DNA from 4 places in the Ferdinandcohnia sp. FSL W7-1320 genome. Region 3 is predicted to be linked to each of the others. Evidence: riboswitches for the same ligand, from Rfam matches in the RefSeq annotation. Region 3 holds a riboswitch; each other region holds the start of a gene.

Region 1 (8,015 bases), 2.7 Mb from region 3:
TGCATCACTACAGGCTGAATACGTATCTATCTTTTTTATATTCGAAATCGGAATCGTGTTTTTTAAAGAATGAATGAAATCTTTCTCAATAATTTCTGTCATTTTCAATAAATTTTCAAGTACAAGTTCATCAAGCTTTTGTAGATCACTTAATCCTTCTATATAAACAACAGCGGCCTTCTTATTGCCAATCGCAAATGAATGAAAAACGACATCTGAACTATCTTTATAAAGTGAGGAAAAAAACAGGACATTCTCATCAAGGCTATTTGATAATGAAACATTCACAGATTGACTTTTCTCTGGAGCTTCTTTACCTTTCGTCCCTTTTTCTTGAGGAAGTCTTCTCATGCGAAACACCTTTTTTCCTCCTCTAACCCAGTATTAATACTTACATTGCCTAAATTGGTAATAAAATATGCATATAGGAAATTGTTTCAAGTTATTGAGAAGGGAAATTGTACCAATTTGTAGAATTATTCGGAGAGAGTTAAACGTTGATATTAGAGGTTTTCTTTAAAGAGGTGGATGTGTTGAAAAAATATCTAGGTTTGATTTCATTGATTTTAATAAGTCTTTTTATCGTTCTAGGTTTTGTAATCCCACAAGCAATAGAACCTTTACCTTAATCATTAGACTTATTGTTGTTGTTAAGCCTGTTAATAGGGTCATTTATAACTGCGATATTAAGTGAAAAAGGACGTTTGAAAATTATTAATGTCGCTTTTTCGTTAGTGGGTATGTTTGCTTTACTAATTATCATTATTTTCACAATTAGTATGATGTTGTTTGGGAACTTTGGGACTTAGGTTTATTTTAAATTATCCATCATAGTTTTAACTTGTTTATCGATGGATGGTGAGGGAGAAATTATTATTAAAATCATAATGATGAAGAACATTGAATATTATGTTACTATCACTAAAATTCGTTCGTGAAAAGGAGGTGACGAGTAACGGGGTACAAATTTACATCAAAAAAGAAATGGATTAGACAAGCGATAAATTCAATTTTATACGTACTCATTATCATTTTTTTAAGTATATATTATTATATAATCTTTGATGCAGCTAATTTTACAAATCCAATCATATTTATTATTTTAATTTCTTCCATTTTGATTGCGATACTTAGAGCAAAATACTATTTTACATTAAATAAAAAAGACTATCTTATTCTTGAAGGTGGAAGCGTATCAATATACAGAGGATCTCTTTTTCGAAGAAAACAAATTCTATTTAGTCAAGTAGAGGTAGTTGTTCAAGTTAGTGATGTCATTCTATTTATTATGAACAATGGGAAGGAAGAACAAATTTATACTGATTTAATATCAGATGAGGATCAAGTAGAGTTGATAAAAAACCTAAAGTCCATATTTGATTCTAAGGCAGTTGGGTTTTAACGTCATCTTTAAGGATTTTGGGTTTGAAAAAAACCCCATTGTATTACCGTTATCTAACAGATTTAGATAGACATGTGTTAAGCCATTCTATATATGAGCGTTAAAATTTTTAACGTTTCTATAAAGAGGGGGTTAATACATGAGGAAACCTGTCAAAACTATTTTAGGTGCAGCATTATTAGTTGTCGGACTTGCAGGATGTCAAGGTAACGATAATAACTTTGATACCAAAAATAATGGGGATGTCAAAATATTGAATCAAAGAAACGATAATGGGCATGGTTTCAATCAAAACGACAGATTTGACAATAACAATGGCCGTAGTAACATCATGAATGACCGTAACCAAGATTGTAATGATGACCTCTATTATGGTCAAAGTGGTACTGGTACTACTAGTATTGGGACAGGAACTACTGGTACCGGTGGTGCTGGTGCGATGGGAACTGGAACAGCAGGCAGTGGTGCTGGAACAGGCGCTGGTGTTAATGGAGGTCCTGGTGCAGGTACTACTGGATATGATGGTTGTCGAGACGGAACTGGACTAGGGTCAAATAATCGCTAAACAAGAACATTTCTATTGGAGTTGCAACAATATTCATGAACGTGGATATTCCAATGGCCTGCCTTTAAGCATGCTTATGGGGTCAGGCCATTGGTTTTCAGTAATTGTTAAGATCCTACCAACCCTGTTAAAGGGCTACTCGCTACTGCGTAATCTTTTTCCTCAATGCGTCCGGCCTCATAGCCTAGTCTTCCTGCTTCTAACGCAAGTTTGACAGCGAGTGCCATTTTTACTGGATCCTTTGCACCTGAAACAGCCGTATTTAACAGAACACCATCTCCTCCAAGTTCCATTGCATGAGCAACATCCTTTGGTGAACCAATTCCCGCATCAATAATGACCGGAACTTGAGATTGCTCAATAATAAATTTTAGATTTAACGGGTTAATAATTCCTTTACCTGAACCAATTGGACTTGCCCCCGGCATAATCGCATGTACACCGAGATCCTCTAATCGCTTAGCTAGCACTACATCATCTGACGTATACGGCAACACAATGAAACCTTCATTGAGAAGCATTTCCGATGCCTTCAACGTTTCGATTGGGTCTGGTAAAAGGGACCTGTCATCTCCTATAACCTCAACCTTAATCATGTCACACAATCCAGATGCTTTAGCTAGTTTCGCTATTCGAACCGCTTCCTCAGCAGTTTTAGCTCCTGCTGTATTTGGAAGAAGTGTATATTTCGTTAAGTCCAATTGCTCTAAAAAATTGGGCTGACTTTCTTCAAAAATGTTCATTCTTCTCACAGCAAACGTTAAAATTTCAGCATCTGAAACCTCAACAGCTTGCTTTTGAATTTCAAAAGATGGATATTTTCCTGTTCCTAATAAAAGTCTAGAATGGAATGTACGATTTGCTATTGTTAACATGATTATCCTCCTCCTACAAATTGGACGATTTCAATAATATCGCCATTTTTAAGTCTCATCGCTTTATAGTCATCTTTTTGAATAATATCCTCATTAATCTCTACAATCGCGATCCGATTTTCCAAGTTATAATGAGTCAAAAGCTTATCCACTGAATTTACTTCTTCAGGAAGTTCAACCTGCTCTCCGTTAAGTCTAATCTTCATGTTCTCACCTCCCTAAATCAACGTTTTTTGTCTTCGATCAATACGAAAAGCATCGATCCATTCCTGTTTTACCTCTTTATTTAAAATTAGGTCACGTATCATTTTCCCAGTTGCGGGGGCAAGGAGAATCCCATTTCGAAAATGGCCACAGGCAATCAAAATTTGTTCCTCCTCAGGGTGTCTGCCGATAAATGGATGCCCATCAAATGTGGTAGGTCTCAAACCAGATGTAAACCCTTCAATCTTCCAGTTAGCAGAGGAGGGGAGCATCATTTTCGCTTTATTAATTAAACTCTCAACACTATCAAGGTTGATCGATTCACTCCAGTCATCTGGAATCATCGTTGCCCCGATCACGAGTTTCCCGTTATTTCTTGGCACGATATAAGATTTGTCATGAAACAACGTGTGTTGTAAAAGAGGCTTCTCGTGCTGAACAATGATACTTTCTCCTTTTACAGATGACAGTTGTTCAGAGATTCCTAGATTCTGAAAAAGGTGATTACTATAGACACCAGTTGCAATTACGATGTACTTTGCTTGGACATTGCCTTTTGCAGTCTTCATATTGTAGTTGTTTCCATGTTTTTCGACTCCATAGACGTGGCAGCTATCAAAAATAGAAGCACCAAGTACTTGGGCGCTTTTTGCAAAAGCCTCACAGGTACTAGTCGGAATGACGTTCACATCATCTTTGATATAGGCAGCTCCTAAAACGTCATTGCTAATCCCGGGTTCCATACATTGGACTTCTTGCCGGCTCAACTCTTTTACAGTAGGTTGCTTTAAAAGTGAATGGAGGTCTTGCATTTCATTTTCAGTGAGTGCTAGCTTTATAATACCGCCATTTCGATATCCAATATCAATCCCACTTAAATCAAAAAGTTCATCTTTTAATCGTATGTACTCAAATTGACTCGACCTTGCAAAAGGGAAGAAGAGGGAGAAATCACCATCACTTTCTGAATGAGCACCTAGCATGCCAGCAGCAGCCTTGGTTGTTTTCGCACCAATTTGTCCTCCATCAAATAGAGCAACATCCATTTGTGCAGTGGCTAAATAATAAGCAATGGAGCAACCAATAATTCCACCACCAATTACAACTACTTCGTACCTATTTTTCATGGTGAATCGCCTCACTGAATGTTTTTGTGATGGAATAAGGTTCATCTGTCGCAAAAATACTGGACATGATTGCCACACCATCCGGCCCAACTGCTTGGATTGATGGTAATGTTTCTAACGTAATGCCACCAATTGCATAAACAGGGATGCTTAGTTCTTTTTTCATTTGTAATATAGGCTCAACGCCGTTTGGGGCTAGACCTTGTTTGCTATTGGTTTCAAAGCAATGGCCATATAGGATGTAATCGGCTCCATCTGTCTCCACTTCTTTTGCTTTTTCAAAGGAATGAACACTGCAACCCACTTTTATTTGCGGGTAACATTTTTTCACCATCTTTACAGGGAGGCCATGTTCAGGTAAATGGACAGTAGGTATATCCATACATAGTGCAACATCTAGGCGGTCATTGATGATGATTTTCTCTTTCTTCATACCGTTGTTAAGTAAATATTCGATTAAGGACACTATTTCTAGAACAGATTTTGATTTCTCTCGAATCTGCACGAAATCAATTACATCTTTAATCGCAATAATTTTTTCAGCAACAGCTTTTACAGATTGTCGATCATCGGTCACAGCAATTAATTTCATTGAACTACTCCTTTTCGTCTAACAACTTGCAGCGTAAAAAAGGAATATAACGGCTAAAGCACAACAAAAAACCACTCTCCAAAGTAGGAAAGTGGTTGTTATGTATACACATAAAAAACGATTGCCTTAACCACATCCCTACGCAGGTACAAGCCTGTTCAGGTAATGAGGGTTTCAAAGTAAACTACTTTTTTCTCAGCTCTTATCAAGAGTTCCCCTAGTGAAAATACAAAACTATTAACTTATAACCTAAAATTACCACAATTCCGTCCAATTGAAAAGGCATAAGTTTCCAAGGGGTCAGAGGGACAGGTCCCTGATATGAACGAAACTGTCAAGTTCCCCTCGAATCCCTAATTATAATTGCCGTTTTTTGGCGCACTTAAGAAGAGAAGCATTTTTGGCTTCTTTTCTTTTTTATAAATGTTTGAGACATTTTATGTCTAGGGATTTCCCTTCTCAGCTTACTGACTACTCCTCAATCTATGGATTGCCTGTCAAGTGCTCTCCTTGACTGGTAATCCATAGATTGAGACACTTTTTTAAGCTGAGAATTAAATTCCTCCTTTATTCAGAAGTTAAGAACACGGCACGAAGGCAAAAGTCTAAGCTTCGGTAAGCACTCTGATATTCGTGGATTCTCACATTTTATCTTTCCGTATAAAGGATCTACCACCAACTCGTCACGTGCGTTAGCCTATTTAGACATAGCACAAAGGGACCACGTGGATTATCCTTTCCGGTGTTATACTTTGCCTTCGAGCCCTACTCTTAAAATCACATAATTTAACTGCAGTTTTTTATAAACGAATTTTTATAATAGATTAAGATTCAATTAAAACTCTAGAGTTTGTTTCTATTTCCTGCGTGACTGCCCAGATAAACCCAGCTAGTTCTCTTGCCACTGCCGTTACGACTTTCCCACTTTCTTTACCCCTTGATAATAATCGGAAATACTTTTTATGAAGACGATTTTGAGCTTTCCATGATATAGCTTGAACAACGGCCGACTGACCTTCTTGTCTTCTTTTTAATTCTCCTTTTACTGCAGGTTGATATCGATAACTCCAGGCTGCTTCTATCAGAAGACGGCGAACGTGTTTATTCCCTGTTTTCGTAATCTTACCTTGTCTTCGACTCTCACCACTAGAATATTCGCTTGGGATAAGACCTACATATGACATGAATTGTTTAGCCGAGGTAAATCTTTTAAAGGACCCAATCTCTGCCACTAAACTTGTGGCTGTAATAGTTGCCACACCTCTAAGCGATTGAAGTGCTTGAATTACAGGAGCGTGTAAACCTTCGGTTGCTTGGATATCTATTTCTTTCTCTAACCGTTTTATCCGTTGTTCGATCTCTTGAAGTTGATAGTAATATTCTTGAAATACAATTCTAGACGTAGAACGAGTAAATTCTAACTTGTTTAACCATTCCCGATACTTAAGGGTCCATTTACGAACATCAGTAGGAGGCTTAATATTGTGTCTTAATAAAAACTTAGTGAGTCGGTGTTTTGCCCTTAACTCATCCTCTTTGGCATCTTCGCGAGCACGAACTAAATCTCGAAGAGCTTCATCGTCTTCAGTTGGTACATAAATGGATGTTAATTCACCAGCACGGAATAATTGAGCAAGCCTAACCGCATCCCTTCGGTCTGTTTTAATCCGTTCTCCTGGCTTAGACGGGATTAGTGACGGTGCGATTACAAAACACTCAATGCCTAAACTTAAGAAAAAACGGTACAATGGGTAACCTGTTGGGCCGGCTTCATAACAAACTTTTATTTGTTTTTTATCTCCTAATTTCTTAACTAACTTTTTAATAGCTTCTAAGGAATGTGGGATCATTCCATAATATCTAGGTGCTTCTCTTCCTTCTTCAGCAATCGCAACAGAAATTTTTTCCTTTGAAACGTCTAAACCTACGTATTTTATGGTATCCTTCATAATATAACTAGCTCCTTTCGTAATGTAGCTCTGATTTGGTTTGGTTTTTAATTTCCGTTAAACAGTCTAACCAAATTAACCTACGGGATTACGACAAGGGGCTAGTTTCGTTCATGATAACTTGTCCCAGTTTCTTTGTTACCTCTGATGGCAATGTCTCAAATTAAATGGGAACTTACTAAACATTCGCAAATACCCGAATTCAGATATCCTCCTTGCTTGTCATCTGTTTTTCACCTAAAATAAAAGAATCTCTGGACGGCCTGAGTCTCTCTATATACAGATTCAGGCCTTCAGTTTGCATGTAAGAAAGGAACATCATGACATGAATTCATCTGAGTATTTTTATAGATTTCTAGAGCCGATATCCAAAGAATTAGCATTCCTAGCTGGGGAATTGGAACACTCCATTTTTACAAGTCCACGTACAATGTTAACTCATTCAAGGGTACTTGTTGAAAATATTCTGCAGCAGGTAATGGAATATGAAAAAATGAAAGAAGATCCTCGCATAACCCTAAAAGAAAGACTCACTCTTTTAGATAATGAAGGAATTCTAACATTAGAGATAAGGGATGCCCTTCATTTAGTTCGTCAACTAGGTAATCAAGCCTCACATGACAAGAGAAAGTTTCGTTATTCGGAAGCACTGTTATCATGGGAAGCAATTTACCAAATTGTGAGATGGTTTGTTGAAGTGTATAGCTCCTTATCAATCGAAGTACCAGCCTATCAAGATCCGACAACTCCAAAGGAAGAGCGTTACGATATTACCGAACTAGAGCTTCGGTTGAAATCACTAGAGGATGTATTAGTTACTTCTATGAAAAAGGGAACACCCGATACAAAGGTTCAAAATGAGGTTGCAGTTACGTCAGAAGCTGCTCCATCAAAAATGGGAGAACCGGGATATACAACGATTCGTACGATTGAGTATAAAGGGGATACGTTGGAAGTTCCATATTTTCTACGTGATGCCTTTTTGCTGCCACAACGATTCGATAAATCTGAGACTTTTTTAGTTAGACTGGGTGCTGAGCAGCAAGCACGTATTATGAGTGAATTACCAAGTAATCTCGAAGACTTGCATAAGCATGTCAAACGTTTTAATGAAAACAATGATAAACAATTTTTCGAGGAGTTAAAAATCTTTATTGAAGAAGAAAAGATTCGTAGAAAAGTAACTCTTGAACGACCAGGAGAATTGTTTTTATTTTACAAAGCAGATTACATGATCCTTACAGATTCTCTTAAACAGATACCTCTTACTAAAGACGAGTTTATAGGCGTACCAAGCCTTA
Region 2 (8,015 bases), 1.8 Mb from region 3:
CCGAACTGAATGAATACATGCGAAACTCTTCCGAAAAGGTCAAACAAAAGTTTCGTATTCAGATTGAGAATGATAAAATCATCTCCTTCCAAGGAGAAGCATTTGTTTTAAAAGCTACAAAACTTTAAGATCAAAGTGGGGGCAAGACCCCCACTTTCTTTCATTTAGGAGGATTCGTTTTGCTTAAAAACAAAGTTACTGAACTGCTAAAGATTGAACATCCAATTATCCAAGCTCCAATGGCTGGTGGTGTTACAACTTCAGAATTAGTTTCTGCTGTATCAAATGCAGGAGGCTTAGGTATGATAGGTGCCGGATACATGACGCCTTTGCAATTACAGGAACAGATTAGTGAAATCAAAAAGCTTACGCCCCATTCTTTTGGAGTTAATCTATTTGTTCCAACCAAATTTCATACTAAAGAAAATGAAGTGAAGTCAGCAAATCAATTACTTAATCCGATTCGTGAAAAATTAAACATACCTCCAAATGAACATGTTGAGATCCCTTCATTTACGGATACAATAAAGAAGTTTGATGAGCAAATTAACGTTATCATTGAGGAAAAGGTTTCTATTTGTTCCTTTACATTTGGTCTTCCTTCAAAAGAATTGATTTCCAAATTAAAACAACATCAGATGGTTTTAATGGGAACAGCAACATCTGTTAAAGAAGCCATAGAAATCGAAAAGTCAGGATTGGATCTAGTTGTTGTTCAAGGCAGTGAAGCTGGTGGGCATCGTGGAGGATTTATTCATAACGGGCACAAGGGCTTAATTGGCTTAATGTCACTTATACCACAAGTGGCTGATAACGTTAAGATTCCAGTCATAGCCGCTGGTGGAATCATGGATGGCAGAGGATTAAAGGCATCTATTTGCTTAGGTGCACAGGCTGTTCAAATGGGGACCGCATTTTTGACATGCATTGAGAGTGGGGCACATCCTATCCATAAAAAATCCATTCTGAATGCGTCTGATGACGAAACGGTCGTAACCCGTACATTTTCTGGTAAATGGGCACGAGGACTCATCAATCCCTTTATTGAAAACATGAAGGAACACGAAAAAAACCTCCCAGAGTTCCCTGTTCAAAATTCACTTACCCAGGATATCCGAAAGGCATCAAATTCGCAGAATAATAAAGACTTCATGTCCCTTTGGTCTGGACAAAGTCCAAGATTAGCTAAGAATCAAAGCGTTGCAAACTTAATAGAATCAATCATCTCCGAAGTAAAACACATCTAATGTTAATAGTGTTCTCAGGTTCAGACACTGGCTCGCTTGTTCGGTGGTGCCAAGACAGAAGTTGTATCCGCTTCAGACTCTGGCTTACTTGTAGGGCGATTCCTTGTCCGAAGTTTGCTTGACTTCAGACACAATCTTGCCTGTTCGGCAATTCCTTGTCCGAAGTTTGCTCGACTTCGGACACAATCTCGCTTGTTCGGCGATTCCTTGTCCGAAGTTGGCTCGACTTTGTACACAATCTTGCTTGTTCGGCGATTCCTTGTCCGAAGTTTGCTCAACTTCGGACACTATCCCACTTGTTCGGTGGTCTCTTGTCCGAAGTTGACTTGACTTCGGACACAATCTCACTTGTTCAGCGGTTCCAAGTCCGAAGTCTGCTCGACTTCAGACACTATCTCACTTGTTCTACGAATCCAAGTCCGAAGTTTTTTCGACTTCGGACACTATCTCGCTTGTTCTACGAATCCATGTCCGAAGTTTTTTCGACTTCGGACACTATCTCGCTTGTTCGGCGATTCCTTGTCCGAAGTTTGCTCGACTTTGTACACAATCTTGCTTGTTTGGCGGTCCCTTGTCCGAAGTCTGCTCGGATTCGGACACAATCTCACTTGTTCTACGAACCCAAGTCCGAAGTTGGCTCGACTTCGGACACTATCTCACTTGTTCTACGAATCCATGTCCGAAGTTTGCACGACTTCGGACACTATCTCACTTGTTCTACGAACCCAAGTCCGAAGTTGGCTCGGCTTCAGACACAATCTTGCCTGTTCGGCGATTCCTTGTCCGAAGTTTGCTCGACTTCGGACACAATCTCGCTTGTTCGGTGGTCCCAAGTCCGAAGTTTGCTCGACTTCGGACACTATCCCACTTGTTCGGTGGTCTCTTGTCCGAAGTCTGCTCGGATTCGGACACTATCTCACTTGTTCTACGAATCCATGTCCAAAGTTTTTTCGACTTCTGACACAATCTCACTTGTTCAGCGGTTCCAAGTCCGAAGTCTGCTCGACTTCGGACACGATCTTGCTTGTTCGGCGATTCCTTGTCCGAAGTTTGCTCGACTTCTGACACAATCTCGCTTGTTCGGTGGTCCCAAGTCCGAAGTTTGCTCGAATTCGGACACTATCCCACTTGTTCGGTGGTCCCTTGTCCGAAGTCTCCTCGACTTCGGACACTATCCCGCTTGTTCAGCGATTCTTTGTCCGAATTTAACTCCGCTTCAGACACTATCCCACTTTGTTCGGTGGTCCCTTGTCCGAAGTCTCCTCGGCTTCAGACACTATCCCCCTTGTTCGGCGGTGCCTTGTCAGAAGTTGACACAACTGCTTCAGACGCTGCAACTCTAATTAGTTCTTTAGGGCGTAACAATGATTCAATGGTCCACTGCCTTTTCCAAGGTCTAGTCCCGCTTCAATTGCTCCCGTAATATATTGTTTTGCTTCTTTTATACTCGTTTTAATATCATGGCCTTTTGCTAAATTACAAGCAATGGCTGATGAGAGTGTACAACCTGTGCCATGCGTGTTCGGGTTACTGATCCGTTCTCCAGGGAACCATGTGAACTCGCCATTATTATATAATAGGTCATCCGCAGTATCTTCAAGATGTCCACCTTTAATCAAAATGGCCCCTTTATAGGTTTCGTACAATTTTTGGGCAGCCACTTGCATGTCTTCCTTCGTGGTAATCTCCATCCCACCAAGCGCCTCAGCCTCATGAATATTGGGTGTAATAATAGTAGCAAGCGGAATTAATTGACTAATCAAGGCGTCCATTGCCGATTCACTCAAAAGTCTACTCCCACTAGTTGATATCATGACTGGATCCACTACTATATTTGAAGGCTTATATTCTTCTAGTTTTTCCACGATTTTATGGATGATTTCAGGAGATGACACCATGCCGATTTTTACACTATCAGGAAAAATATCAGTCATGATGCAATCCAGCTGTTGCCCGACAAATTCAGGAGTCGAATCGAGAACCCCGTATACGCCAGTTGTATTTTGAGCAGTAAGAGCTGTGATTGCACTCATTGCATACATATTATGGGCTGTAATTGTTTTAATATCTGCCTGAATTCCAGCTCCTCCACTACAATCAGATCCTGCAATCGTCAATACCTTTTTCATTATTTTCCACTCCCTACCATCGTTGCTGAAAGCTTATTTAACTCCTTTGTAGCGGCTGTGATATCGGACTGTGCAAAGATTGCCGATACAACCGCAACACCGTCTACCCCACTTCCAACTAACTCTAAAATATTTGTTTTATTAATCCCACCAATTGCAACGATGGGAATCGAAACACTCTTACAAATTTCTTGCACGGTTTCGAATGTCATTGGTTTCGCGTCTTTTTTTGTACCTGTTGGGAATACCGAACCAATACCAAGATAATCTGCACCAGCTTTCTCAGCAGCAATAGCTTGTTCTACATTTTGAGCCGACACGCCTAGAATTTTATCCGTGCCAATCATTTCACGTACTTTTTCAACCCGCATATCCTCTTGACCAACATGCACACCATCTGCATCACAAGCTAGCGCAATTTCAACATTATCGTTAATAACAAAAGGAATATCATAAAAAGCCGTTAACATTTTAAGTTCAATAGCTTCTTGTAAAAAATCATCATACCCAAGATTCTTTTCTCTTAGTTGAAGGAATGTAATACCACCTTTTAACGCTGCTTCGACTTGTTCCACTAAGGTTTGGCTGCCTGTCCAGGCACGGTCTGTTACTGCATATAGTTGCATAAATTTTTTATCGATTTTCAATGTTCATACCACCTTGCAATTGCAAAAAATTTAGTTTACTCATCACATCAATCAAGTACATACGGAATGATGAAGTTCCTGCATCCATTTCTTCTACTTTTTGATGAGCTAATTCACCGCAATATCCCATTGCGCTCACTGCTGCGGCTGTACTCTTTAAAATTTCACTAGGATTCGCTCCACAATAAGCAGCTACAACAGAAGTAAGCATACAGCCTGTCCCTGTAATTTTCGACATCAACGGATGGCCATTTCTGATTGCAAATGCTTCGTACGTGTTCGCAACGATATCTATAGCACCTGTGATTACAATGACTGCACCTGTTTGTTTACTTACCTGTTTAGCAAACTGAATCATTTCTTCGAGATTACCTTCATTGATGACGTCTTCTGCAGCTGCGTCCACACCTTTGGTATTTCCACTGCCTGCATGCACCGTTTTTATTTCTGATAGGTTCCCTCTGATAACAGCAAATCGTATCTCATCTAAAAGCTGATAAACAGTATTAGTTCTTAGGCTGGACGCCCCTGCTCCAACTGGATCCAAAACAACAGGATGTCCTAGTTTGTTTGCTGCCTTCCCTGCTAAAATCATAGATTCTATCGTTCTCTCATTTAATGTACCGATATTAATCACAAGCGCATTGCAAATACTTGTAATATCCACCACTTCTTTTGGATCGTCCGCCATAATCGGTGAACCTCCACAAGCAAGGACGATATTTGCAACATCATTAACCGTCACATAGTTTGTAATATTATGGACGAGCGGTGTTTTTTGCCTAACGTTTTTTAAGATTTGCTCAAACATGGTAATCCTCCATTCAAATAAAAAATGCGGTATACCTGAAACAGATATACCGCATGAATCGTCATACTTACACACATTCCCTACGTTGGCATTATCCAAATCAGGTAAAGGGTCAAAGCTACATTTTGCTTACTCTCAGCCCACAAGTGTGAGCTCCCCTGCACTATTCAATTTGATTCTATTATAGCATACGAATCTGTGCTGTCATTCTTTTTAAGTCCTATACATTTTTCCGGAGGCTTAATGCATCATATTGTCGTCTATGTTGTCAATGTATAGTGTCCCATCTTTTTGTACCTCTGCATAAAAGACCTCAGATGCATCCGTCACCCCAGCATTTTTTAATTGTTGGTTTAGCCAGTTTGTATCTAAATTTAATCTAGAAAGATTCATGTTATTAATTACACCGTCTGAGATGACCTCGGTCGAGGTTGGATATATATAGGGATTACTCTTAACACTGGCATCCTCTTTTGTGTAAGGCATTTTATGTTCGTATGGCATCACCGAAAGTTGGCCACTAGTTTCAAAGATGGCATACTGTACATCTTTAATAGAAAAGTACCCTTTTTGTCTTAATATTGAATTAAGGGTATCCATATCTAGTCGTGTTGAACGAAGTGAATTCTCCATAACCTTTCCTTCTTTTATCACAATGATCGGTTCCCCTGTTGTTACTTTCCTTGCTTTTTTCGACTTTATATCAATAAAAGCAATCGCTAATGTAAAAACAGTCCAGCCTATTAACGCTAGTACCCCATTTACTATACTTACATTTGAATTCATTGCAAAATTTGCGGCAATAGAGCCTATAGCAATGGCAGAAACAAAATTAAAAAATGTCATTTGACTGATTTCTTTTCTTCCCATTATTCTTGCAAGTACAAATAACACAACAAAAGCAATAGCGATCCTTAGTAAGAGCTGTGAAGCAGCCATCATAAAACTCCTTTTTAGTTTGTTGAGATTTATTTTATCCCTAATAAAGCGATTTAATTAATTCACCCAATTTTAAAAAAAGAATTGTTTTCTTCGCAACAATAGTGTACGATACATAGTATAAATCAAATACTGTATGTCATATAGTAATAAAAATGAGGTGGGTAAATGAGTGATTTATTTAACTCATTAATAACTGAACTAAGAAGAGGAACGTTGACACTAGCGGTTTTGAGTCAATTACGAACCCCACAATATGGCTATTCCCTAGTCCAGTTATTAGAGGGGTCAGGTATCAACATTGAGCAAAGTACGTTATATCCACTGCTTCGTCGGCTGGAAAAACAGGAACTAGTGACAAGCAATTGGGACACAACGGAGAGTAGGCCCAGAAAGTACTATGTTTTGAGTGAATACGGTCTCGAAATCTTTTTACAATTAAAAAAGGAATGGATTCAAAATTCGAAAGAGCTATATAAATTATTAGAGGGAGAGGAAGATTATGAATCTGATTGAAATTTACATTCAGGAAGTCACGCGACGACTTCCTGAAAAAGTGAGAGATGACATTGCTCTTGAACTGCGGTCGACAATCGAGGACATGTTGCCCGATGATTACAATGAAGAAGATGTAAAAATCGCGTTAGAAAAATTAGGGAGCCCGGCAAAATTGGCCAGTGGTTATCTTGATCGGCCCATGTACCTTATTGGACCACGTTATTTTGATGTGTATGTTACTTTATTAAAAATGATTATACCGATTGCGGCTGTTATCTCACTCATCGCAATCATCCCTGAGTATTTTCTTGGGCAACAAGGTGAGGAAACCATCATTAATATGGTATTGGAAATTGTCGGTTTCGGCATATGGAGAATTATTGAAGTATCAATACAAACATTCTTTTGGCTGACAATTGTGTTTGCCATTATCGAAAGAACGGATAAATCAAAAGATGACCAACCATTAACAGCCAGTCTAAAAAAATGGACTCCAGATGATTTAAAAAGTATAACCTATATCCCAAAGAAAAAAGCGATCTCAAAGTTTGAAGTTTTTGGAGGTTTACTATGGACTGCCATTTGGGCAACTCTATATTTTAAAGCAAATCAGCTTTTAGGTATCTACGAAGGCGGGAAAGATGGACTTGAATTTGTAATTCCAGCCTTAAATCAAGACGTTTTGTTACAGTTCTGGCCAATCGTTCTTATTGTGATTGTTACAGAAATTTCACTTGCTTTATATAAATTAATTAAGGGACAATGGACGAAAGGCTTGGCCTTCTCTAATGCTGCTGTCGAACTAATCGGAGCCATTGTATTCATCGTGATATTCATACATCCGAATATCATGAACCAGGCCTTTATCACCTATATATCCGAAGACCTTTTCACCATGAACCCAGATCACTTTAACTCTAGGTTTATTATTGGTGTAATTACTATTCTCTTAGTATCTGCGGCAATTAGTATATATGATGGTTTTCGAAAGGATCGTATCCGATAACAGACTTTTACCAACTCCCGTGGGATTAGTTGTCCTAATCTTTTTCTCGAATGCATATAGATGAGTAATAGATATGGAACAAAGGAGTTTGGTAACTTTGAATAAATTGTTGACCGCCATCGGGATTCTATCCATTATATTTGTGACCGGTGTAATTGAATCAGATGATGTCTATGAATACAAAAATGCAATTTCTGTATCTGGTATGTCTTCGGACGAAGAAGTAACAGCAAATCCGGAAGAGGATACTTCAGAAGAGGAACTGATTCTAGAATTGGAGATGCAGTATGTTGACACTGAGATTGTCAACGGTAATAAGGTTGACATCTACCGTGAATATGAAATTTATCGTAATGAAGCGAATGAAGTAATCAAAAGAGTTCCCACTGACAATTATGAGTATTTAGAGTACTGGGGATAAAGATAAGGAGTTAAGTCCTGTGTATAAGACTTAACTCCTTTTTTCTTAACAACTTTCTACAAATCTTGTAAAAATACGTTTCGCAATCTCATCACCATTGACCGCCAAGCCTTCAGGATGCCATTGCACGCCTAACACAAAAGAATGTCCCTTGCTTTCGATTGCCTCGATGATTCCATCTGATGCAACCCCTGAAACCTCAAGTGGATATGGTACATGGCGAACTGCCTGGTGATGATACGTATTCACCTTAAATTCAGAAGACCCTGCAATAGATTCTAGCAAACTCCCTTCCTTTGCTTTCACAAAGTGGGCAA
Region 3 (8,015 bases):
TATTATCATAGGTCTGAACGAGAACGTCCTTAATATTTTGGAAAGCACCCGCATTTTTACGGTTCGCGACTTCCATTATATTTTTTTCGGCCTCACCTAAAAGTGCATCGACCTCGTCTTCTCGGGAATAGCCATCTGTAGCAATCGTTGTTGCTGTGCGTATCAATCTGCGGAGTATTGACTTTTCTTCAATAATCTTCGCGTAGTATTCAATATTCCCGGCTGTTGGTACGGAACTCGCCAACTCACTTAAGTACGAAACGCCACCTATTTCATCTAAAATTTTCGCATCCGCTAACTCGGAAGTAACCGTTACTAAGTCTACTGGTTCACCTTTATCTGAGAGAACCAGCATCGCGTCAAAAATCTTCTGGTGTGCTGTCCGATAAAAGTCTTCTGGAATCAACACTTCTGAAGCAAGAGTTAATGAGCTTGGTTCTAGGAAAATAGCACCTAAAACAGCTTGCTCAGCCTCTATATTTTGCGGAGGAATACGATCAGCAAAAATGTCACTCAACTATTCTCCACTCCCTTTACATAACTTTTTTATGTCTATCTATCTATCTATTATACTTCTCTTTTATTTAATTCCAATGGAAAAGCTTTATTAACAATCCTGTAAATAAAAAATGTGATCTTGTATGTAACAAAACCACATTCTTCATTCTATCTGTTTTCCCTATTCAGTTTCAATGGAAATTACTGTTCTTTGACATGTACCTTAACTGTTGCTGTTACTTCTTGATGCAATTTTACAGAAACATTGGTATAACCTAATGCTCTAATTCCATCAGGAAGGTCAAATTTACGCTTATCAATTTTAATACCATGTTTTTTCGCGAGCTCATCTGCAATTTGCTTACTTGTTACAGAGCCAAATAAACGACCACCCTCACCCGCTTTTGCTTGAAGCTCAACGGTTAATGCTTCAATTTTTTCCTTTAGCTGTTTTGACTGGGCAAGTTCCTCAGCTGCTTCTTTTGATTCTTTATTTTTCTTAGCTTCTAATGATTTCATATTCGCTGGTGTTGCCTCAATCGCAAGATTTTGCTTGAACAGGAAATTGTGAGCATATCCATCAGATACATTCTTCACTTCCCCTTTTTTCCCTTTACCTTTTACATCCTTTAAGAAAATAACCTTCATTTCTTGGTTCCTCCCTCTAAATACTCATCTATTACTAATAGTAGCTGTTCTTCTGCTTCTTCTATTGTTGTATCCTCTATCTGTGTTGCAGCATTTGTAAGATGGCCGCCACCGCCTAAACTTTCCATAATCAGTTGCACATTGACGTCACCCAATGAACGTGCACTGATTCCCACTCTTAAGTCATGTCGGACGGAAATAACAAATGAGGCAACGACATCATTCATTGTCAGTAATGTATCAGCCGCTTGTGCAATCATCACTTGGTCATAGGTCTCATTTTGTGTTCCTTTTGCAATCGCAATTCCTTTTTTATAAATAAATGCTGACTCAATTAATCTCGATCGCTTTTTAAAATGGTCCATATTTTCTTTAAGGAATTTCTGAACAAGAATGGTATCTGCTCCTTGTGCACGAAGATAGGATGCTGCATCAAATGTTCTTGAACCCGTGCGAAGCGTAAAACTCTTTGTATCAACAATGATCCCAGCTAGTAAAGCTGTCGCCTCAAGCATATTAATTTTTTTCTTCTTAGGTTGATATTCAAGAAGTTCCGTCACCAACTCGGCTGTCGATGATGCATATGGTTCCATATAAACGAGTAATGGTGATTGAATAAATTCCTCTCCACGGCGATGATGGTCAATAACAACCACTTTATCAATTTTTGATACCAGCTTTTCCTCAATTACAAGTGATGGTTTATGGGTATCTACTACAACAAGCAGTGTGTCGTTTGAAGCAATTTCAAGTGCCTGCTCTGGCGTAATAAAGTATGACCATAATTCCGTATTTTCCTTTACTTCTTCAAGTAAACGCCCAACACCTGAATCAATTTCATTCGGATTTAATACAATATATCCTTCTTTATGATTCATTTGTGCTACTTTCAATATCCCAATGGAGGCACCTACAGCATCCATATCAGGGTATTTATGGCCCATGATGATGACTTTATCGCTATCCGAGACAATTTCCTTTAGAGCATGTGAAATAACGCGTGCGCGGACTCTAGTGCGTTTTTCCATTGGATTTGTTTTGCCCCCATAGAATTTAACCTTACCGTTTGGAAGCTTAATCGCAACTTGGTCACCACCACGTCCCAGTGCAAGGTCCAAGCTGGATTGTGCTGAAACTCCTAGCTCAGGAAGGGTTGGGACTCCAATTCCGATTCCTATACTTAGAGTTAGTGCTACGCTATCCCTTGCTGTATTTTCCCTAACATCATCCAGAATCGTAAACTTTGTTTTTTCAAGATTGGATAATATTTCTTCATTTAACACCGCAATGAAACGCTCAGATGAGGTTCGCTTTAAAAACACACCATGTTCATTTGCCCATTCATTAAGGATTGACGTAACCTGACTATTTAAAGAACTCTTCCGTTGGTCATCCATTCCTTGAGTAACTTCATCATAGTTGTCTAAAAAGATGATCCCTAGCACTGTACGCTCAGCTTCATACAATTGCACAATTTCCATTTGTTCAGTGACATCGAAGAAATAAAGTAATCGTTCTTCCCTCTTAATGATTACCTTAAATTTCTGCTCATTTAATGTAATTGTCTCACTCTCGACCTCTTGCTGAATTAAAGGAACAATTAATTCCTCAACATCATATAGTGATCTCCCCACTAACGTATCTGCGTCAAGGCAATTTGATAAGTAAGCATTGGCCCATTCAACTTGAAACTCATCATTATATAGCAAAATCCCAATCGGCATTTCCATTAACGCTTCTTCGCCAACCTTCTTTAAGCGATAGGATAGGGTTGAGATATAATGCTCCATTTCTTTTTTTAGAAGTGAATTTGCTTTGTACAAATAGTACGTAATTAATCCAAGGAGCAGAAAACTTGCTAACCCAATCACCCACTGAAAATAAACGAGAATTGCACTAAAAATACTTGTGATAACAAGTAATGCATATAAGGGATAGCGAAACAACTTTCTTTTGTAAAAGTCTGGCATGTAATTTTCAGCTCCTAAAGCTTTGTTTTACTTCTTTTTACTAATTCGATTTCGCAGTTGGAATCCTAAGTCAATTATACCTAAGATTCGAATAATATAAAGGAGAATTGGTGTTAAGATCGTTAGAACGATCGGTACGACCTTTGGAATTCTTTTTTGATAACAGTAATAATAAATAAATGACAAGCCTTGAATGACCATTAGCAACTGCATAATAAAAAAGAAATTTAAAAAGGCAGTATATCCAAATGTACCCTTTTCCATCTCAACAAAGCTCAAAAGTAAAATCAATAAGTAATACCATAAGACACTCTTTGGAAAATTAATCTCACGAAATGGCGGGAAAGGATTTATTTTTACCCGAAGCCTTACCAGAATTGGTTTAATGGCCACAACTGTTATAAAAGCCAAAAACATCGCAAGAAAAACAAACATACTTGGAATCATGTATTGCATCATTTCTACTGACTCTTCTAGCTGTTTAATGGCTTCTGTATTCATTTCTCCCCCTGTTGCCCTCATTATACTCTCAGCCATGGCAAAAGATTCTTGTGTACTTTCTTTAAGCACTTCAGTAACATTCACTTGTAAAACAAGGTTAACCGTGACAAACATCAGCACAATGGAAAACAAGTAGGACAAACATGCGCCTAAGAAAAGTTCGATTCCACTTCTTCCTCTGTTGATCATTTCACCCAATAAAATCCCTGTAACACCAAACATTATCGTAAGAATAATCCCCATTACAGAACCTAATAGTCCTGAGAGGAAAAAAGCGATAAGTAAAAATAACAATGACTGCTTTACTTTATACTTCACTGTAAACAGAATAAATGGAATGGGCAAAAGGAATGAAAGTACCGTTCCAAGTAGCGGGAGATATAGACTGACAAGTAACAGTACACTGTATACTGCTAAAAGCATGGCACCTTCTGTTAATAATTTTGTATTTTTCACCTTTTCACCTCAACTTATTTGCAACACACCTTCTGAAGAAAAGTGCCTGGCGCTTGGACCCCTCAAGCCAATGGCGTATGGAACTTGACATCAAAAAAAGTGCCTGTTTTATAACCACTTTCTATTTTAAAGATTTACTAGGAAGTCTTCAACTTTTGTACTTCCATTGGATTTGTTGACTTCGGCTTTGACATAGAACACGGCAGTCTTTAGTTGAAGTTCCACTGTGACGAAACTTTTTGTTTTACTTTTCCCTAATTTCTATTATGATAGTAATTAATTAATAAACGTAACCACAAGGGGAGCAATTTGCTGAGAGTGAACGTTAAAAGTTCAGACCCTTCGAACCTGTTAGTTAATGCTAGCGTAGGAATGTGGAGATTTATGAGAACTTATCCTTTTATTAAAGTTGTTCTCCTTTGGGGTGCGTTTTGTTCATTACACACTTCAAGGGGGTTTTTTTATGAGAAATACTAGGTTACAGTCCATGATTGAAGCGGCGATTTTTGCCGTATTAGCGCTAGCTCTAGATATGTTTGTGCCATCAATAAAAATTGGTCCTTCCATCTCTATATCATTCGCAATGATCCCTATATTCATTGTCGCACTTAGATGGGGACTTAAAATTGGTTTCCTTTCCGGTTTTTTATGGGGACTTCTGCAAGTGATCTTTGATCCCTGGATTATCCATCCAGTTCAAGGAGCCATCGATTATTTCTTAGCTTTTTCTTTCATTGGGTTTGCTGGTTTATTTAGAAACGGCGTTCAAGAAAGCTTACGAACTGGTAACAAAGGTAAATCATTAGCTTTAATCATTAGTGCCATTTTCATTGGAAGCCTTGCTCGCTACTTTTGGCATTTCGTATCAGGTTTTGTATTCTTCGCTGAACAACTAAAAGGCTTTGAAGCAGTATGGTTTTCTCTTACAGCTAACGGTATCACTTTTTTAGGTGCATTCATCTTCTGTTCCATTATCATGACCTTATTGATTCTTTCTTCACCCCGTTTCTTCGTACTTAAACAGGAAGTACAGAAACGATTCTAATCGTTCTCTAAATAAACAACAAAAAAGCGATGACCGCATTAGGCGATCATCGCTTTTCTTTATTATTCACCAGATACATATGGTAATAATGCCATTTGACGAGCACGTTTAATAGCAACTGTTAATTTACGTTGGTATTTTGCGCTTGTACCTGTTACACGACGAGGTAAAATTTTACCACGTTCAGAAACGAATTTTTTAAGTAAATCTACTTCTTTATAATCGATGTGTGTAATTCCATTAGCTGTGAAGTAACACACTTTACGACGCTTTGCACGTCCACCTTTACGTCCGCCTGCCATTGATTTTCCCTCCTTTTAAGTGTTGATTATATGATTGACTTACAAGTTAGAATGGAAGATCATCATCTGAAATATCGATAGGTTGTCCATCATTTGCAAATGGATCTTGGTCTACTCTTGTAGGTCCTTGGTTTTGATTTGGGTTCTGATTCTGTCCAAATGGAGAATAGCCGCCTTGGCCTTGGCCTTGGTTACCTTGGTTACCTTGGTTACCGCCAAAACCACCTTGATTGCCACCATAGCTGCCTTGATTACCGCCATAGCCACCGCCAAAGTTACCTCCACCGCTACGCTGTTGGTCATTTGCATTTCTTGGTTCAAGGAATTGAACACTTTCTGCTACAACCTCAGTAACATATACGCGTTTGCCATCCTGGCCTTCATAATTTCTTGTTTGAAGACGACCATCAACGCCTGCTAAGCTGCCCTTCTTCAAGAAGTTTGCAACATTCTCAGCTGGTCGGCGCCATACAACGCAATTAATGAAGTCAGCTTCACGTTCACCTGACTGATTCGTAAATGCTCGATTCACTGCGAGCGTGAAGGTTGCTACCGCAACTCCACTTGGTGTATATCGTAATTCAGGGTCTTTTGTAAGTCTCCCTACAAGAACTACGCGATTCATCATCAGAACCATCTCCTAACAGGATATTCAAACAGAGCCTATACTCTAATAAATTCTTATGCTTCTTCTTTAACAACGATATGACGGATAATGTCTTCGTTGATCTTCGCTAAACGATCGAATTCGTTTACTGCTTCAGCGTTTGACATTACGTTAAGAATCATGTAGTAACCATCGCGGAAATCATTGATTTCATATGCTAAACGGCGCTTACCCCATTCTTTTACGTTTGTAATCTCCGCACCATTGTCAGTTAAAACGCCATTAAAACGCTCAACTAAAGCCTTTTTCGCTTCATCATCAATGTTTGGACGGATGATATACATAACTTCGTATTTTCTCATCACGTTACACCTCCTTTTGGACTAACGGCCCTTTTACCTAAAAAGGGCAAGGAGCAATTATTTCAATTACTCACAGAAAAATATTATAGCACATAAAAAAATCGTAGGCAAGAACTGTTTCAACAACGGATTATTAGCTCAATTGAAAAAATAAATAAAAAGGGCTTGAGTAAGTTAGCTTACTCTGCCCCTTTTATTTATTTTTGTCACCTTTCAGCCAAAGCTGAAAGGCGTGAGGAACTCAAAAAGTTTCTCACGATTGAGCTAATAATCACCTGTTACCTTAACAAAACAGCCACAAAACGACATATCATCGTCCTGTGGCTGAATTCCAGTCAAATAACTTATACATTAAATCGGAAATGAATGACATCCCCATCTTGTACAACATACTCTTTACCTTCAAGGCGAACCTTCCCTGCCTCACGAGCAGCATTCATAGAACCACCTGCAAGAAGATCTTCATACGATACCGTCTCAGCGCGGATAAATCCTCTCTCAAAATCAGAGTGAATGATACCAGCACATTGTGGAGCCTTCATTCCTTTTCTAAATGTCCACGCTCTTACCTCTTGTACACCTGCAGTAAAATACGTAGCTAGTCCTAATAAGTGATACGCAGCTCGAATCAATTGATCAAGACCAGATTCTTCTATTCCTAGCTCTTCAAGGAACATTTCCTTTTCTTCCCCTTCAAGCTCCACAATTTCTGACTCGATTTTTGCACAAACAACAATAACTTCCGCATTGTCCTTTTGAGCAAACTCACGTACTAATTGAACATATTCATTTGAAGAAGGATCTGCTACATCATCTTCGCCAACGTTCGCAACGTATAAAACTGGTTTACTTGTTAGTAAGTGCATTCCCTTTACATATTTCATTTGCTCTTCAGTAAATTCAACTGCACGAGCTGGCTGCTCATTTTCAAATGCTTCTTTTAACTGTACAAGAACCTCATGCTCAGCAACTGCATCCTTGTCCTTTTGCTTAGCAAGCTTTCCAACACGGTCAATTCGCTTATCTACTGACTCAAGGTCTGCTAAAATCAATTCTAAATTAATTGTTTCAATATCAGCAATTGGATCTACCTTACCTGCTACGTGAGTGATATTATCATCTGCAAAACAGCGTACCACATGACAAATCGCATCTACTTGGCGAATATGTGATAAAAACTTATTACCAAGACCTTCCCCTTTGCTGGCACCTTTTACAATCCCTGCAATATCAGTAAATTCAAAGGTTGTTGGTACAGTTTTTTTAGGTTGTACTAATTCAGTTAATTTATTTAAACGCTCATCTGGAACCTCAACAATCCCCACATTTGGGTCAATTGTACAGAACGGATAGTTCGCTGATTCCGCACCTGCTTGTGTAATTGCATTAAAAAGAGTTGATTTTCCAACGTTAGGAAGACCAACGATACCTGCTGTTAACGCCATTGATTTTTCCACTCCTCTTATCCGAAACATACTAGCCTTCAACAATTATAGGTTTTCCTTATAAAAAATACAAGCCGTTTCAGCTAGAAACGGCTTTTGTATAAATCCACCATTCTAAAGTTTTTCAATTCCAACAAGGCAATCATATAATGTACTGCCAAGCCCGTTATCAGAAACTTCA
Region 4 (8,015 bases), 3.2 Mb from region 3:
CAAGTGAAATATCGCTTGTAAAATTGTTATTAATAAATGTAATAATCTTTTCGATTTCATTTTTACCAGTGTTATCTTGTTGTCCCGAAACTTTCATCTTTTCTAAAGGACACGCATCCTCTATCAGTCTATTACTTTCAATTAATAATTGGGATAGCAAAGATCTAAGGTACATATCCCTTTCCTTTAGATTCTTTTGGTACTCCTCGAATAGCCTCATTATGATAGTGTTAATTAATTCTCTTTTATTTTGAGGAATCGATATAATGTACGGTCCATTTTCAAAGAGCTGCTTCACGATATGTTGTTCGCCTAAACTCAAGAAGCACTCCCTAAAGTTTATAACCATTCGCTCATACACTTGATTGCTTTTCTTGACCGTTTTATGGATCACATTTTTATCAATAAAAACGAGATGCTGATTCTTTACTAGGTACTCTTCCCCATTAATAATGTAAATCCGTTCCCCTTTGGATAAATAATAAATTTCGTAATCTTGGTGCAGATGATGTGTTGCCATTGACGGATGGTATCCACTAAAACGATTTATATAAAAAGGCTGTTCACGAAGAGAAACACTTATTTTTTGCACCACTATTCAACTCCTCTCCAAATGAGCCAACAAAATTCTTTATTCGTGTTCTCATTTTTCACCCGCTTAAAACTTGTACTCTAGTTATGTTCTTTTTATTACATGTTCATCTGCCCATATCCTTCATTTTTTAAGGAATCGCAACTTTACTCCTATTTAACAAACGAGGAACTAGGAAAAAGGAACCCCCTCTCCTGTGTACATGCCTAAACACCTTCGAAAATGTAAACAGAAACGTCTTCTTCTCACAAAATATGTAATGAGAAGCTTGCTAAACTAATATAGAAGTTTTTGAATTCACAAACACGAAAGGGTTTACAAGAATAATCTAATGTTTACCGTTAGACGTTGATTGGAGGTGTAATATAAAGGCTTGTTTGTATTTGGTTTGCATTGAGACTTAGTTAAAAAAATTGCAAAGGTGGTATTTTATGAAGTTTAGAAAAGCAATGGTATTGGTTATGGTTTTTTCCTTATTTGCGCCATTTTTCTTGACCGGAAATGGTACGGCTCACGCTGCAGCAATCGATTCGATTCCCAACACTATTAGGTATATGAAAGATTATGACAGTAGTTTTCTATCTGTTTCTGGTTATGCCTCAATAGGGGTGAATGACCGAAGTGAATACATTGATACACCCTATTATCGACAGGTCAAAACAGAAAGAGAGTTTTTACAGGCCATCTTGGATGCACAAGCTGGAAGTGTGAAAGTAATTGAAATCGCTAAGGACTTAAATTTTGGGTGGAAGAATCTAAATCTGAGTTCTGAGGAAACAAAGAAGTTTCGTTTCATTACGAAATATCGAGATCCTATGAACGGATTTACCAATCCAAAAATAGAAGCTTCTGGTGTTTCACAACTAAATATTGATAATGTTGATGGACTCACGATTTTTTCAAAAAAAGGAAAAACGATAAGATCTGTCGAGTTAAAATTACAACGGTCTACGAACGATATCGTCATTCGTAATCTGAACTTTGATGGCATGTGGCAATGGGATGATACAGGAAAACACAAGGAAGTAGGCTGGACTTATATTAAAATAAATGGTGCCAACAATGTATGGATTGACCATTGCAAATTTCCAATTGCAGCGGATGGATTAATTGATACAGAGAACGGTGGCTCCAACATCACCATTTCCTGGTCTGAATTCGGATTACCTGCAGATGAAAATCCCTCAACAGACACTGATATTTATCAAACGATTCAATTTATGGAAGAGAAATATGCTTCAAATGAACTGAATTCCGATAGTGTGTATTACAACATGCGAAATGAAGGTGCCACTAAAGAACAAATCATGGCCTATGCTGCGTATCACAGTAAGGTGCATTTATCAGGTTCAGGTGATAAAGACTATGTGAATTATGTGTCTAGTAGTGGCGATGAGATAAAGGATGGCAATCAAAGAATACGTTTAACACTCGCTTATAATACCTATACCAATGTTGGACAGAGAATTCCTATGATACGCCAAGGTTCTGGTCATGCGTACAACTTGTATTTGGACAATTCCTCTCATCAAGCGATTTTAGAGAATGTCTCGGCAATTGCTGAATTCGGAACAGATACACTTTCACGGGCACTAAATGCTAGAAATGGAGCCTCGATTGCAGCAGATACATCTGTATTCAATGACATTAACGAGCCAATCATTGGTGCAGAGATTCAGGGATTAGATACTAAAAATATGGACGCCCAATGGGCTGAGTTATTCCAAGCAGCTTATAATAGAAACTTAATTGTAAACTCAAAAATTACCAACCAATATGGCACGTATACAGGAAGCAGCTGGGACAATAATGGTGAAAATCTGTTTACAACAGGATTTATATGGTATGACAAATCAACAATCGGAAATTGGGCATGGTCTTCTCATATTGTTGGAAGTGAAAATATGAGTAAAATGAATCCACCTACTGATCCATTTACCTTTGAATATAACTATGACGAGAAACTCCCTTATACGTATACCGTGGTTCCTTTAGACAGCGTTGTTCCAACACTTACAAAATATGCAGGTGCAAACAAGGTAAATATGAGCCCAATTGCATGGTTAAAAACTGACTATAACTCCAACAGTAAAGGTCGATAATATAGGGGGACAGAGGTTCTTTGTCCCTCTGTCCCCATGTCCTTACAGTTTAATTGGCCACTCCTCAAGGTTTTCAGCCATATCCCAGAACATATACTCAAACAAACTGGTTTTGACGACGATTTCTTCAAGTACAGCTAAATCTCGTTCCGGTTTTTCGCTTGCGATTTCATTGATTAGCGTCTTACAATCTTCCGCCAAGGCAGTAAACTCATCGGATGAATACATTTTCACCCATTCACCATAAAATTCATGTTCAACAGCTCCATGCCATATTACGAGCTCTTTTCCAATAAAGTTATAGCTCCAAGCACAAGCAAGGACTGCTGCGACAACATTATCTACACCACCGAGCTGCGCCACATTCAACATGTAACTTGTGTAAGAAGTTGTAGTTGATGAAGGCTTTGTTGCCTCAAGCTCTTCAGCTGATATTCCAAATTTTGCGGCATATTGGCGGTGAAGATCCATTTCCATCTCTAATGTCCCATGCAAAAGGTTTGCAAATATGGACATCGTTTTTAAATCTGGAGCTTTTGCACTCCCTAATGCAAATAGACGGCAATATTCAATCAGGTACACATAATCCTGCTTCATATAATGCTTAAACTTATCCTTATCCAACCAACCCTCGCCAATCCCTTTCACAAATGGATGCTCCAAATACGAATTCCAGATAGGCTCCACTCGATTCCATAAACGATCTGTAAAAAGACTACTCACTTTCTTGTCCCCTCTCTCCATTTGACCTTGGGGAGATAAAAAAACAAAAACCCATCACTAGTTTGCTAGGAATGGGTTAGGCAATATAAAATCGTTCAGTCTAAACATAACGTGCCAACTCCACTTCCCTACGCTAGTGTTACCTAGATCAGGTTCAAAGGGTCGATATTTCTTCTATCTCTCAGCACAAAAATGCTCCCCTAGTCGAATTGTTAGATTATTAAGTTACTAGATACTAGTTAATCATAGTGGCTATGAAAAGGCAACTATTCATGTCCATTGTCCCGCTTGAGTGATTGTCCTACTCAGAGCTTCCTGCAATTAAAACAATCATTTCATATACTTTGCAACCAACGCGTAGCATCTTTCCCTAGTTAGACTTGCTTTGGTAGCAACATATTCTAAGGTTTCCGTCGAGCCACCTTTATATTTCAGTGATGATTCTTTTGCAGTTTCATCTCTATATTTAATCCAATTCCGCTGTTCTTCTCGTAATTGATCCATCTGTTCAGAATCAAGCTGTTCATTCAATACACCATAAATTTCGTTCAATTTCTGATCCCACTTTTTATACCTTGCCGCCTCTTGTTCTTCTAATTCTGCCATTGTTGTTGTATCTTCGGGGTTTCTATCTGCTTCTTCCATTTCATTTAATTCTTTGAGATATGTATCCTTCATACCTTGGTTTATTTCTTTGTTGTCACTAGACTTCGATGACTCTTCATTTTCATTCGTTGATGGTTCTTTAGATGTCACATCTTTGTTTTTAATCTGAGTATGTTCAGGACTCTCAGATTTAACTATTTCACCTGGCTCCTCATCGGTAGCCGGTTTTTCCTCTGTTTTTAGATCGGTGCTAGTTTCTGATTCTTCATTTTCTGGTTTAGCATTTGCCTCATCCGTTGAATTACTACATGCAACCAACGAGAATAATGCTATGATAATTATTACAATTTGTAAACGCTGTTTATTTTTCATTACACTGCCTCCTCTACCAAACTAGTATATCATAAAATTTTCCAGTAACATTTAAGGAAGTTCAAATTCTTTTTTAAGCAATCCTCACCTAATGCAAACAAAAAACACTCACATTTGTAAGTGTTCGATCGACTATATTGTGTTACCTTTTTTCTTAGCATCTGCATCCAAACCAGCACCAATGGCAATACCCATGCTCATACCAAACGATATACCTAACGCAAAGTTGTCAATTATTGTTAATCCAAACACTACACCTAAACTCATACCAATGGACATATATAATGATAGATAAAATCCTTCTGATACCAACTTATGCTTCTTCTGAAGATGTGAAACAATTCCTTGAATGACTTGTTTATGCTGTTTACATTCTTGCTCAATACTATCTATTTTTGCTTCTAACCCCATAAAATGTTTCTTTAAATCAACTAGATGTTCTCGACATTCCTCACAATTCGTCGATAAAGAATCCAGCTTTTCAACCACTCTTTCACATTTATTTAAATCAAGTTTTTTTGCTTGTTCTTTACTTATGTTACTCCTTAGCTTCCTTAAATTTGTTTTTATATCGTCTACAAGATTTTTCAATACACCACCGCCTAATGAAATCTTAATTTGGCAAAGGATCGTTTTTTCTTATACCTTATATACGAATAAAACTCGATTTAGTTTCATTTTTCCATCCACTTTTTACCACTCCTGTTAAAACCGATACAAAAAAAGGAGAGGATTAACAATAATCCTCCCGGTTCCTTTTTTTTAAACTACTCCATATATTAATGAACATTACTCACGAAATTAAGATTAATCAACCATATTGGCGAATGGCCTCTTTCTATGTATTTTTTTAAAACCCTTAATCAGTTGATTTTTTACATCATTAGGATCCTCAACGGTTAGTTCCTTCCAACAAACAATCAAATGATTAATATCCTCTATTTGCCAAATAACCCTACCACCGTAGTGGCTTGCATTTTTCCCACTACCAAATTTTAACAACTGTTTTATTCTTGAATTCAAAGTTGCAGAGCTTTTTCCACCACCGGCTTTCCCGATATAGATTACTTTCGTATTCTTTATCCAACTTTCATTTAATTTTTCTACTGGAACATTCGGATCTTTCCCTTTAAAATAACCACCCGTACCTTCTGTTAAAAACTCTGGTGAATCATCAGGGGTATAAAGCACCATATAAACCCCTTTATTATGTGGAACGATAGAGTGATTTTGCATCAATTCAGTAACCGGAATATAACCTTCGAAGCCATAATCTTTAATTGATTTAAAATTATTATAATCCATAACATCACCTCATTAAATGAGTATGAGTGCAACTTACTTTTATTCAATCTAATTGTATAGAAACAGGATCATTATCCACCTTGGCTACTGATGCGTCCTTTCGTTATTCATTTAAAAAAGGCACATGAACCCTTAAGTATACAGGGTTTAGGCACCTCTTCTTTTCTTTAAATATACTTAGCTGTTATTGATCGTTCACAATTTTTTAGTCCTCCAGGTGGCCCTTCATATAAAATTTCTCCACCACCTGTACCTCCATCTGGACCTAAATCAATAATCCAATCACTATTTCGTATGACGTCTAGGTTATGTTCTATGACAATAACTGTATTACCCTTTTCAACTAATTTTTCGATAATCGCTAGAATATTGGAAACATCGGACAGATGCAGTCCGGTTGTCGGTTCATCTAAAATATAGATATTCCCCTTTTTATTTATCTCTTTTGCGAGCTTCAGTCGTTGACTCTCTCCACCAGATAATGTGTTTAGTGGTTGGCCTAAAGACAAATATCCAAGTCCAACAGTCGCCATACTTGTCAATTGGCGCTTGATATCTTTGGCTTCAAAAAACTCCACAGCTTCTGCTACAGACATATCCATAACCTCTACAATATTTTTTCCTTTGTACAGGTATTGAAGGACCTCCTGTTTGTAACGATCTCCGTGACATTCACTGCATTCCATTTCCATTTTATCCATGAAGGATAAGTTAAGCTCTACCGTTCCTGTTCCACCACATGTTTCACAAGCACCTTTTGAATTATAGCTGAATAATCCACTCTCCACATTGTTCGCTTCTGAAAATGCTTTTCGAATCGAATTCATAATACCGGAGAAGGTTGCCGGATTGGATCGTATGTTACCATGAACCTGGCTTTGGTCTATACGAATGGAATCTGGAAAATCCTTTGCAAAAACCTCGTTTACAAGCGTACTTTTACCAGAACCCGCTACCCCCGTAACAACAGTAAAAACTCCGATTGGCACGCGAATGCTCACATTTTTCAAATTGTGGAGGCTACTTTTTTTACTTTCCAAAAACTCATTAACAGGTCTGGGATTTGTTTTAATTTCCATTTTCTTGTTTAAAAACTGAGCAGTAAGTGTATCAGAAGATAATAACCCCTGATAACTTCCACTATACATGATATGTCCTCCACCAGTACCTGCATTTGGACCAACATCGATGATATGGTCTGCAATTTGAATAACATCAGGGTCATGCTCCACAACTAAAACCGTATTTCCCTTATCTCTTAACTTTACTAGTAATTCATTTAATCGGTAGACATCACGTGGATGTAGTCCTGTACTTGGTTCATCAAATATGTACATTAATCCAGTTAGGTTACTGGACAAATATTTCACCATTTTTACACGCTGAGACTCTCCACCAGATAGAGTAGGTGTTTCCCTTGTTAAGGTCAAATAACTTAGTCCAATGTCGCAAAGATTTTTAACACGTTCTGCAACCCCGTCTACAATTGGTTTCACACTTGGTACATCAAAGCTTTGAAGAACATCCATTAATTCATCGAGTTGCATGGATGTCAGGTCATAAATGGAATAACCTTTGAAAGTTGAAGACAAGACCTTCTCATTGTACCGTGTCCCTTGGCAGCTAGGGCATTTGCCAGTTGTCGTAAATTCTTTCAGCTTTTTCTCAGCAGCTTTCGATGTATCTTTATCTCGATTCACATTTTGTCTCATAAATTTAACGGCCAAGCCCTCATACGTTGTGTTAATCTCACCATTCATATAATTAACGACGATTTTTTCCTCACCGGCATAAACGAGCTTTTCAAACTCTTCCTTGGTATAATCCTTTATTTTCTTATCGTTGTCGAAGAATCCAGACTCAGCATATGCTTTCCATTGCCATGTCCCTGGACCAAACCCCGGAAGTAAAATCGCTCCTTCATTTAAGGACTTTTCTTTATCTAACGCAGCTTCGAGGTTTAATGTAATCGTTCTACCAATCCCCTCACAATGTGGGCACATCCCAAGTGGATCATTAAAGGAATATGCATTACTCCAGCCAATGCTTGGTTGTGCAAACCGTGAAAAAAGAAGTCGTAACAAAGGATGAATGTCAGTAACCGTCCCAAGAGTTGATCTTGCATTACCACCAAGACGTTTCTGGTCAACTATAATTGCAGTGGAAAGGTTATTAATTTCATCCGCCTCAGGCCGGCCGTATTTCGGCAGAAACTGACGGGCAAAACTACTAAAAGTCTCATTTAGCTGACGACCTGCCTCCTGTGCTATCGTATCAAATACAATCGATGACTTCCCAGAACCAGAAACCCCGGT

What was found. Region 3 has a riboswitch for thiamine pyrophosphate ahead of thiT (energy-coupled thiamine transporter ThiT). Riboswitches for the same ligand answer to the same signal wherever they lie in the genome.
Region 1: linked by a shared signal. The riboswitch ahead of NST91_RS13535 (thiamine phosphate synthase) and the one ahead of thiT (energy-coupled thiamine transporter ThiT) in region 3 are both predicted to bind thiamine pyrophosphate.
Region 2: linked by a shared signal. The riboswitch ahead of thiM (hydroxyethylthiazole kinase) and the one ahead of thiT (energy-coupled thiamine transporter ThiT) in region 3 are both predicted to bind thiamine pyrophosphate.
Region 4: linked by a shared signal. The riboswitch ahead of tenA (thiaminase II) and the one ahead of thiT (energy-coupled thiamine transporter ThiT) in region 3 are both predicted to bind thiamine pyrophosphate.

What each region holds. Positions count from the first base shown of each region.
Region 1 covers NZ_JBBPAM010000001.1:2,698,367-2,706,381, forward strand. The annotation lists gene NST91_RS13505 (spore germination protein) at 1-351, opposite strand, end outside; gene NST91_RS13510 (hypothetical protein) at 1,118-1,402, shown strand; gene NST91_RS13515 (hypothetical protein) at 1,542-1,967, shown strand; gene NST91_RS13520 (thiazole synthase) at 2,075-2,842, opposite strand; gene thiS (sulfur carrier protein ThiS) at 2,845-3,048, opposite strand; gene thiO (glycine oxidase ThiO) at 3,061-4,173, opposite strand; gene NST91_RS13535 (thiamine phosphate synthase) at 4,163-4,765, opposite strand; TPP riboswitch at 4,884-4,994, opposite strand; gene NST91_RS13540 (IS110 family RNA-guided transposase) at 5,590-6,714, opposite strand; gene NST91_RS13545 (DUF4145 domain-containing protein) at 7,040-8,015, shown strand, end outside.
Region 2 covers NZ_JBBPAM010000001.1:3,554,794-3,562,808, forward strand. The annotation lists gene NST91_RS17585 (class I SAM-dependent methyltransferase) at 1-128, shown strand, start outside; gene NST91_RS17590 (NAD(P)H-dependent flavin oxidoreductase) at 180-1,247, shown strand; gene thiD (bifunctional hydroxymethylpyrimidine kinase/phosphomethylpyrimidine kinase) at 2,591-3,376, opposite strand; gene thiE (thiamine phosphate synthase) at 3,376-4,023, opposite strand; gene thiM (hydroxyethylthiazole kinase) at 4,010-4,834, opposite strand; TPP riboswitch at 4,895-5,004, opposite strand; gene NST91_RS17610 (YetF domain-containing protein) at 5,075-5,773, opposite strand; gene NST91_RS17615 (helix-turn-helix transcriptional regulator) at 5,942-6,289, shown strand; gene NST91_RS17620 (HAAS signaling domain-containing protein) at 6,276-7,277, shown strand; gene NST91_RS17625 (hypothetical protein) at 7,375-7,698, shown strand; gene NST91_RS17630 (gamma-glutamyl-gamma-aminobutyrate hydrolase family protein) at 7,744-8,015, opposite strand, start outside.
Region 3 covers NZ_JBBPAM010000001.1:5,402,667-5,410,681, forward strand. The annotation lists gene dnaB (replicative DNA helicase) at 1-517, opposite strand, end outside; gene rplI (50S ribosomal protein L9) at 700-1,146, opposite strand; gene NST91_RS25755 (DHH family phosphoesterase) at 1,143-3,116, opposite strand; gene NST91_RS25760 (YybS family protein) at 3,144-4,073, opposite strand; TPP riboswitch at 4,362-4,463, shown strand; gene thiT (energy-coupled thiamine transporter ThiT) at 4,537-5,118, shown strand; gene rpsR (30S ribosomal protein S18) at 5,181-5,420, opposite strand; gene ssb (single-stranded DNA-binding protein) at 5,467-6,048, opposite strand; gene rpsF (30S ribosomal protein S6) at 6,102-6,389, opposite strand; gene ychF (redox-regulated ATPase YchF) at 6,734-7,834, opposite strand; gene NST91_RS25790 (molybdopterin-dependent oxidoreductase) at 7,949-8,015, opposite strand, start outside.
Region 4 covers NZ_JBBPAM010000001.1:2,222,189-2,230,203, reverse strand. The annotation lists gene NST91_RS11240 (AraC family transcriptional regulator) at 1-592, opposite strand, end outside; gene NST91_RS11235 (pectate lyase family protein) at 1,024-2,694, shown strand; gene tenA (thiaminase II) at 2,737-3,417, opposite strand; TPP riboswitch at 3,526-3,629, opposite strand; gene NST91_RS11225 (lysozyme inhibitor LprI family protein) at 3,748-4,395, opposite strand; gene NST91_RS11220 (glycine zipper domain-containing protein) at 4,528-4,986, opposite strand; gene NST91_RS11215 (hypothetical protein) at 5,203-5,700, opposite strand; gene NST91_RS11210 (ATP-binding cassette domain-containing protein) at 5,868-8,015, opposite strand, start outside.